DNA from 2 places in the Streptomyces sp. NPDC043812 genome. Region 2 is predicted to be linked to the other one. Evidence: riboswitches for the same ligand, from Rfam matches in the RefSeq annotation. Region 2 holds a riboswitch; the other holds the start of a gene.
The links. Region 2 has a riboswitch for glycine ahead of gcvT (glycine cleavage system aminomethyltransferase GcvT). Riboswitches for the same ligand answer to the same signal wherever they lie in the genome.

Region 1 (4,157 bases), on a different contig from region 2:
AACCGGCGTTCGGCTGGATGGAGACCTTGTCGTAGCCGGTGACCTCGGAGAGACGTTCCTCCAGCTCGTTGATCAGGGTCAGATAGCCCTCGGCCTGCTCGACCGGGGCGAAGGGGTGGATCTGGGCGAACTCCGGCCAGGTGACCGGCTCCATCTCCGTGGTCGCGTTGAGCTTCATGGTGCAGGAGCCGAGCGGGATCATGCCGCGGTCCAGCGCGTAGTCCCGGTCGGCGAGCGTGCGCAGGTAGCGCAGCATCGCGGTCTCGGAGCGGTGCTGGTGGAAGACGGGGTGCGTCAGATACTCGTCGGAGCGCAGCCGGCCGGCGAGCAGCGCGTCGTCGCTCGCGGCGTCCAGCGCCTCGACGTCGCCCTCGACGCCGAAGGCCGACCAGACGGCGGCGAGCTGGGCACGGCCGGTGGTCTCGTCGCAGGCGACCGAGACATGATCGGCGTCGACGAGGTGCAGGTTCACGCCGCCCTCGCGCGCCGCGGCGACTACATCGGCGGCCTTGCCGGGCACCCGGAGAGTCAGGGTGTCGAAGAAGGCGCCGTGGACGACCTCGACACCGCCCGCCCGCAGTCCGTCGGCGAGCACCGTGGCGTAGCGGTGGGTGCGATGGGCGATGGTCCTGAGGCCCTCGGGGCCGTGGTAGACGGCGTACATGCCGGCCATGACGGCGAGGAGCACCTGGGCGGTGCAGATGTTGCTGGTGGCCTTCTCGCGGCGGATGTGCTGCTCACGGGTCTGCAGCGCGAGGCGGTACGCCTTGTTGCCGTCCGCGTCCACGGAAACACCGACAAGACGGCCAGGCAGGCTGCGGGCGAACTTGTCACGCACCGCCATGTAGCCGGCGTGCGGGCCGCCGAAGCCCATCGGCACGCCGAAGCGCTGGGTGGTGCCGACGGCGATGTCCGCGCCCAGCTCGCCGGGCGACGTGAGCAGGGTCAGCGCCAGCAGGTCGGCGGCGACGGTGACGATCGCGCCGAGCTCGTGGGCCTGCTCGATGACCGGCCGCAGGTCCCGTACGGCACCGGAGGCGCCCGGGTACTGGAGCAGCACGCCGAAGACACCGCGCTCGGCGATCTCGGCGGGGATGCCGTCGCTGAGGTCGGCGGTGACGACCTCGACGCCGGTGGGCTCGGCGCGGGTCTCGATCACGGCGATGGTCTGCGGCAGCGTGTCGGCGTCGACCAGGAAGACGCCGTTCTTGACCTTGCCGACGCGGCGGGCCAGGGACATGGCCTCGGCGGCCGCGGTCCCCTCGTCCAGCAGCGAGGCGCCGGAGGTGGGCAGACCGGTGAGGTCGGCGACGACGGTCTGGAAGTTCAGCAGGGCCTCGAGACGGCCCTGCGAGATCTCCGGCTGGTAGGGCGTGTACGCGGTGTACCAGGCCGGGTTCTCCATGACGTTGCGCAGGATGACCGGCGGGGTGAACGTGCCGTAGTAGCCGAGACCGATCATCGGCGCGAGCACCTGATTGCGGTCGGCGAGGGAGCGCAGCTCGGCGAGGACTTCGGCCTCGGTACGGGCGCCGGGGAGATTCAGCGCCTCCGCGCTCTTGATCACATCCGGCACGGCCGCGGCGGTCAGCTCGTCGAGGGAGCCGTAGCCCACCTGCGCGAGCATCTTCGCCTGGGCCGAAGCATCGGGTCCGATGTGCCGCTGCTCGAAGGGGGTGCCCTGCTCCAGCTGGGAGAGCGGAATGCGGTTGGCGGTCATGTGGGAGGCCTCCTGGTCTGCACGACCTGCGAGGGGCATCTCGGCGCGGATGCCCGGACGGCCTCCCCCTCTGTCATCTCAACCTGAGAGTTTCACCGGGCGCCGCAGAACGACACGCCGGCTTTCACCGTCGGTGAGAGCGGATGCCGTCGGACGCCCGCCCTGCTTTCCAGAGTGACCTCGTCCGTGCGGTACAGGGGCCTGAGAGATTCCGGGGAGGATTTGCTCCTTCGGCGCCGCCGGCAGGTTCACCGGTGGACTCTCCCGCACAGGGTCGACAGCCGCTTGCCAGCCTACCAGCGTGTCCTGCGGCGATCCCTCGAGTGGCCGACACCCCGGATGTGCACTTTTGTAGGGACTGTAGAGCAGTTGCGACCCGTTGGAGGGACCGTGCGAACCGATATCGATCCGCGCAGCCTGATAGGCCGCAAAGCGTTCGACCGCGACGGCCACAAGATCGGGACCGTCGACGAGGTGTACCTGGACGACGCAACGGGCGTCCCCGAATGGGCCGCCGTCCGCACGGGCCTGTTCAGCAGGGACGCCTTCGTCCCGCTGGAGCCGAGCGAAATCGTCGACAACGCCCTCCGCGTCCCGTTCGAGCGTTCGCTGATCAAGGACGCCCCCGATTTCGGCGTGGGCCGCCATCTCTCGCCCGAACAGGAACTGCAGCTCTACCACCACTACGGCCTGGACCTCTCCGTCCCGCCGACGCCCGCCCCCCCGTCCGGTGACCGCTCCTTCGGCCGCGTCGCCGGCCAGGAGGACTGACCACCCGAACCTCTGGGGCGGACACTCCCGCCCCGTCCCCGGCGGCCGGAGCATGCACGACCCTCACCCCGGCCGCCCGGAACCCCCCGTACTCCCCGCGCTGCTGGGCAGGGCCGCCTCGCCGGGCGCCCCGCCCTCATCACCGGGCACGGAACCGGACGGATTCCCCTCCGCCGCGGCGTCGGACGGCAGAGGAACCAGCGGCAGGGGGTCCGACGGCGCCAGGTCCTCGTCGTCCACGCGGAAGGTCCGCACCCTGCCCGGCTCCGATCCCGGTTGCTCGAAGCGCACGGTCACCCGGCCCACCCCGCTGCCCTGGACCCATCCCGCCCCGTACTCGGCGTGCAGCACGTCCTGGCCCGCCGACCAGTGCCGCGGCACGGGTGCCTCGTCGGCGCTGTCGGATGCCGCGTCGTGCTCGGCGCCGGCAGGCTCCACTGCACCGTCGCCGTCATCGGCCCCGGCCTCCTCCGCGGCCGCCTGCGCGAAGAGGTCCTCCTGGGTATAGTCCGCGAGACCCGTGACGCCCACGCCCAGCAGCCGTACGCCACCGGTGGTGTCCACGGACTCCAGCAGCCGCCCGGCCGCCTCCCGCACCACCGCCGGGTCGTCGGTCGGTCCGCGCAAGGTCTCCGACCTCGTCAGCGTCGAGAAGTCGTACCGACGGACCTTGAGCACGATCGTCCGCCCGGAATGCCCACTGGCCCGCAGCCTCCGCACGCACCGGTCCGCCAGCCGCTCGACCTCGATGCGCACCCTCACCCGGTCGTGCAGGTCCACGTCGAACGTGTCCTCCACGGACACCGACTTCGCGTCGCGCTCGGCGACCACCGGGCGGTCATCGTGCCCGAGCGCCATCCGGAACAGCGACGTCCCGTGCGCCCTGCCGAGCAGCCGGACGAGCTCGTCCTCACCCGCCTCCGCCAGGTCGGCGACCGTGGTCATGCCGGCGCGCCTCAGATGGTCGCCGGTGGCCGGGCCCACGCCGGGAAGTGTGCGCACCGGCATCGGCCCCAGCAGCTCGCGTTCCGTGCCCGGCCGGATCAACACCAGACCGTCCGGTTTGGCCTGCTCGGAGGCGATCTTCGCCAGCATTTTGGAACCCGCGAGACCCACGGACCCGGTCAGGCCGGTGACGCGTCGTATGTCCGCCCTCAGCCGCTCCCCCGTCTCGCGGGCGGACGCCGCGTCATCGGCCACACCTCCCGCCTCCAGATCGACGAAGGCCTCGTCCAGGCTGAGCGGCTCCACCAGGGGCGACAGCCGGCCCAGCAGTTCCATGACCTGCTCGCTGACCGAGCGGTACAGCGAGAACCTGGGCACCAGATACGCGGCATGCGGCGCAAGGCGTCTGGCCTGCGCCGTCGGCATCGCCGAGTGGACCCCGAAGCGTCTCGCTTCGTACGAGGCGGTGGCGACCACGCCACGCGGGCCGAGGCCTCCGACGACCACGGCTTTGCCGCGCAGGGAAGGCTTCGCCGCCTGCTCGGCTGCGGCGAAGAATGCATCCATGTCCAGATGCAGGATCGTGGGCGCGGATCTCACACCACTGATGCTGCCGCACGTCACTGACAACGGCGCAGGGCAGCGCGCCCGTCACACCGCCCGGTCGCGTCGGCGTCTCGCCAGTTCGTCGGCCGGGTTGTTCCCGATCAGCGTCTCCCCC
Region 2 (4,157 bases):
GTAGAGCTTGCCCGAGAAGTTGATCTTCATGCCGTGGGTCAGGTGACCGCCGTGGGCCAGGTTCAGGCCCATGATCGTGTCGCCCGGCTTCAGCAGTGCGAACATCGCGGCGGCGTTGGCCTGCGCGCCGGAGTGCGGCTGCACATTGGCGTGCTCGGCGCCGAAGAGCTCCTTGATGCGGTCGATCGCGATCTGCTCGATCACGTCGACGTGCTCGCAGCCGCCGTAGTAACGGCGGCCCGGGTAACCCTCGGCGTACTTGTTGGTGAGGACGGAGCCCTGCGCCTCCATGACCGCGACCGGAGCGAAGTTCTCCGAGGCGATCATCTCGAGGGTGGACTGCTGACGGTGGAGCTCGGCGTCGACGGCGGCGGCGACGTCCGGGTCCAGCTCGTGGAGAGGGGTGTTCAGAAGCGACATCGGGAAGATCCTTAGTTGCCGGAGAACTCGGTGTACTCGTCGGCGGAGAGCAGGTCCTTCGGCTCCTCGCCCACGCGCACCTTGAAGAGCCACCCGCCCTCGAACGGGGCGGAGTTCACCAGCGACGGGTCGTCGACGACGTTCTGGTTCGCCTCGACGACCTCACCGGTGACCGGCGAGTAGAGGTCGCTGACGGACTTGGTCGACTCCAGCTCGCCGCAGGTCTCGCCTGCGGTCACGGTGTCGCCGACCTCCGGGAGCTGGGCGTAGACGACATCGCCGAGCGCGTTGGCCGCGAACTCCGTGATGCCGACCGTCGACACGCCGTCCTCGGCGGCCGACAGCCACTCGTGCTCCTTGCTGTAGCGCAGCTGCTGGGGGTTGCTCATGACCTGAATTCTCCTGTACGCGGGGGAGTGCTGGTGAACGTGAAGAGGGTGCGGACGATCACTTCTGGCGCTTGTAGAACGGCAGCGCCACGACCTCGTACGGTTCATGGGTACCGCGGATGTCGACCCCGACGCCCGGCGTGCCGGGCTCCGCGTGGGCCGCGTCGACGTAGGCCATGGCGACGGGCTTGCCGAGGGTGGGGCTCGGGGCACCCGAGGTGACCTCGCCGATGACCTCCCCACCGGCGACCACGGACATGCCGGCACGCGGGACACGACGGCCCTCGGCGATCAGACCGACGAGCTTGCGCGGCGGCGCGGTCTCGGCGCGCTCGGCCGCCGCCTGCAGCGCCAGACGGCCGACGAAGTCGCCGTCCTTCTCGAACTTCACGACCCGGCCCAGGCCCGCGTCGAACGGCGTCAGGGCGGTGGTCAGCTCGTGCCCGTACAGCGGCATGCCCGCCTCCAGGCGCAGCGTGTCCCGGCAGGACAGACCGCACGGGATCAGCCCGACGCCCTGGCCCGCCTCGGTCAGCGCCTGCCACAGCTTCTCCGCGTACTGCGGCTCGACGAACAGCTCGAAGCCGTCCTCGCCGGTGTAGCCCGTGCGGGCGATCAGCGCGGGGACACCTGCGACGGTGCCGGGCAGGCCCGCGTAGTACTTCAGGCCGTCCAGATCGGCGTCCGTGAGGGACTTCAGGATGCCGGGGGACTCGGGGCCCTGGACCGCGATCAGCGAGTAGGCGTCACGGTCGTCGCGGACCTCGGCGTCGAAACCGGCCGCCCGCTCGGTCAGGGCGTCCAGCACGATCTGGGCGTTGCCGGCGTTGGCGACGACCATGTACTCGCTCTCGCCCAGGCGGTAGACGATCAGGTCGTCGACGATGCCGCCGTCCTCGCGGCAGATCATCGTGTAGCGGGCACGGCCCCGGCCGACGGTGCCGATGTTGCCCACCAGCGCGTAGTTCAGCAGGTCCACGGCCTGCGGGCCCGTGACGGTGATCTCGCCCATGTGGGAGAGGTCGAAGAGCCCGGCCTTCGTGCGGACGGCGTTGTGCTCGTCGCGCTCACTGGCGTACCGCAGCGGCATGTCCCAGCCGGCGAAATCGGTCATGGTCGCGCCCAGGGAACGATGCAGTGCATCGAGGGCGGTCAGACGAGGGGCATTGCTCATAGGTATGGCTCCCAGGGCATGGCTGCGAGGACAATCCTCCCCATCTGTCATCGGAACCTGAGAGGTTCGCCCCGACCCCGCGTACGGATGGTCGTGGCTTGCACCTTGGGTGGAGCCGCTCGAGCACGACTCGCTTTTCAGATCTGCCTCATCGCACGCGGTACGGGGCCTGAGAGATTCAAGGGAGGATCTTGCTCCTTCGGCGCCCCGCCACACCAGGTGGCCGGGACTCTCCCGCGCGGATTCAAGCGGCCGGTATGCAGTTGGCGCGCACATCATTGCATGCATCGGGGAAGAGTGGGGGTGCGACCTCGAACCGTCCCTCTCCGGACAGCGCCGCCGCGCCGGTGGCAAAGTCGGTGGTCTCGTATTACCAATTCTTTACACTTCATGGGCAAGGCTGGGATGACCCGATCTGGGGAGGGTGATGACGTTGCAGCGGTCCGGTGCATACGCCGCCACGGCCGTGGGGGTGCCCGTCGACCAGGGCGTTCCCGTCCGGGGCACGCTCGGGACGCCCGCGCCCGTCCTGCGCGACCTGCGCGACCGGGCGGGGCGCAGCCCGCGCAGCCTCGTGTTCGCGGCGGGGGACGTGGTGGTGGTCTCCGGCCTGCCCGGGAGCGGCAAGAGCACGTTGATACAGCGCGCGGTGCCCGGCGGAGGAATCGATTCCCAGAACACCCGCGACCGGTGGGACGCACGCATGCCCCGCCTCCTGCCGTACGCCGTCTACCGCCCGCTCGTACGGATCGCGCACTACGCGGGCCTGCGGCGCGCACTGCGTTCGGGCGAGAGCGTCGTCGTCCACGACTGCGGCACCCAGACCTGGGTGCGGCGCTGGCTGGCCCGCGAGGCGCGGCGGCGCGGCAGGGCACTGCACCTGGTGCTGCTCGACGTCACTCCCCGCGTGGCGCGCCAGGGACAGCGTGAGCGGGGCCGCGGCGTGTCGGGGTACGCGTTCGCCCGTCACCGCCGGGCGGTGGGCCGCCTGCTCACCGACGCGGAGGAGGGCCGCCTGCCGACGGGCTGCGCCTCTGCGGTCCTCCTGGACCGCGCGTCGGCGGGGGCGCTGACGCTGCTGGGCTTCGACGCGGCGTAGGCCGGAAGGCTGAATTGTCAGCCCCGGCGCTCGATGTGCGGGGATCGCCGCCGGCGCTCCCGATTCGGGACAGGGCGGGGTGGCGGACCGTCCGCGCATCGGACCCACCCGCCCGCCCGTCCTCCCCGCCATTAAGGTCGTACGCGGCACACGCACGGCCGGGCGCGCCCCGGGGGAGAAGGACGAGCGCATGGACACTCCGTACAACGGCACCGGCCCCGGTGTCACCGGCACCGGCTGGCCCGGCAATGAACTCGAGGAGACCCTGACCGCCTCCCTCGGCAACCCCTCCGCCGGCGCCCGGCTCGTCGAGGTGCTCGGCCGCAGCAGCGTCTGGGTGCCGCTGCCCAACGGCGGCGGGCCCGACAGCCCGAATCTCGATCTGCCCACGATGGAGATCGACGGCGCTCCCTACGTCCCCGTCTTCAGCTCCGAGCAGCAGTTCCTCGCCATCGTCGGCGCGCACATGCCCTTCACCGTCGCGCCCGCCCGGGAGTTCGCCCGCGGACTGCCTCCGCAACTGGGCATCGCAGTGAACCCGGGCGGTGCCATCGGCGCCCCGCTGCCTCCACCCGCCGTGGCCGAATTGTGCCGGGTGGGGCGCACCCCGCTCGACGGCCCCGCCTCCGGTGGCCGGGTCCGGCTCTTCGAGCCGGACTGGCAGGAGGAGCCCGTCGACTTCCTCGCCGCGGCGGCCGGGGAGTTCGAGGCCGTCGGCGTCGTGCTCACCGCGCGACGGGCGCTGGCCTCTGTCGAAGGGGACGCGCCGGCTCTGTTCATCGGTGTGCAGCTGTCCTCGTGGGAGGGCGCCGACCGTAACGCGCCGATGGACGCGCTCGGTCGCGCGCTCGGCCGGGTCCAGGTCCCCTGGCAGGTGAATCTCGTCCTGCTGGATGTTGCGCAGGACCCCGTGGGCGACTGGATGCTGGAGCGGGTCCGGCCCTTCTACGAACGACATCCCGCGTAGAAGTCACGTCTGTGTCAGGACTCCCGCATAAGCTGGTTTGATGGCCTGACCGCAGGTCCTGCCGTGCGGCGGATCGTGGATCGGTGGATCGAAGAAGGGGCGGAATCC

Region 1: it holds a riboswitch for glycine, as region 2 does, so the genes downstream of both, gcvP (aminomethyl-transferring glycine dehydrogenase) here and gcvT (glycine cleavage system aminomethyltransferase GcvT) in region 2, are expected to answer to the same signal.

The regions. Positions count from the first base shown of each region.
Region 1 covers NZ_JBWKCY010000017.1:191,777-195,933, forward strand. The annotation lists gene gcvP (aminomethyl-transferring glycine dehydrogenase) at 1-1,720, opposite strand, end outside; glycine riboswitch at 1,900-1,997, opposite strand; gene AC067Z_RS25035 (PRC-barrel domain-containing protein) at 2,060-2,491, shown strand; gene AC067Z_RS25040 (DNA polymerase IV) at 2,555-4,036, opposite strand; gene AC067Z_RS25045 (MerR family transcriptional regulator) at 4,088-4,157, opposite strand, start outside.
Region 2 covers NZ_JBWKCY010000012.1:89,833-93,989, reverse strand. The annotation lists gene glyA (serine hydroxymethyltransferase) at 1-420, opposite strand, end outside; gene gcvH (glycine cleavage system protein GcvH) at 432-809, opposite strand; gene gcvT (glycine cleavage system aminomethyltransferase GcvT) at 868-1,983, opposite strand; glycine riboswitch at 2,132-2,230, opposite strand; gene AC067Z_RS19225 (AAA family ATPase) at 2,411-3,082, shown strand; gene AC067Z_RS19220 (enhanced serine sensitivity protein SseB) at 3,273-4,049, shown strand.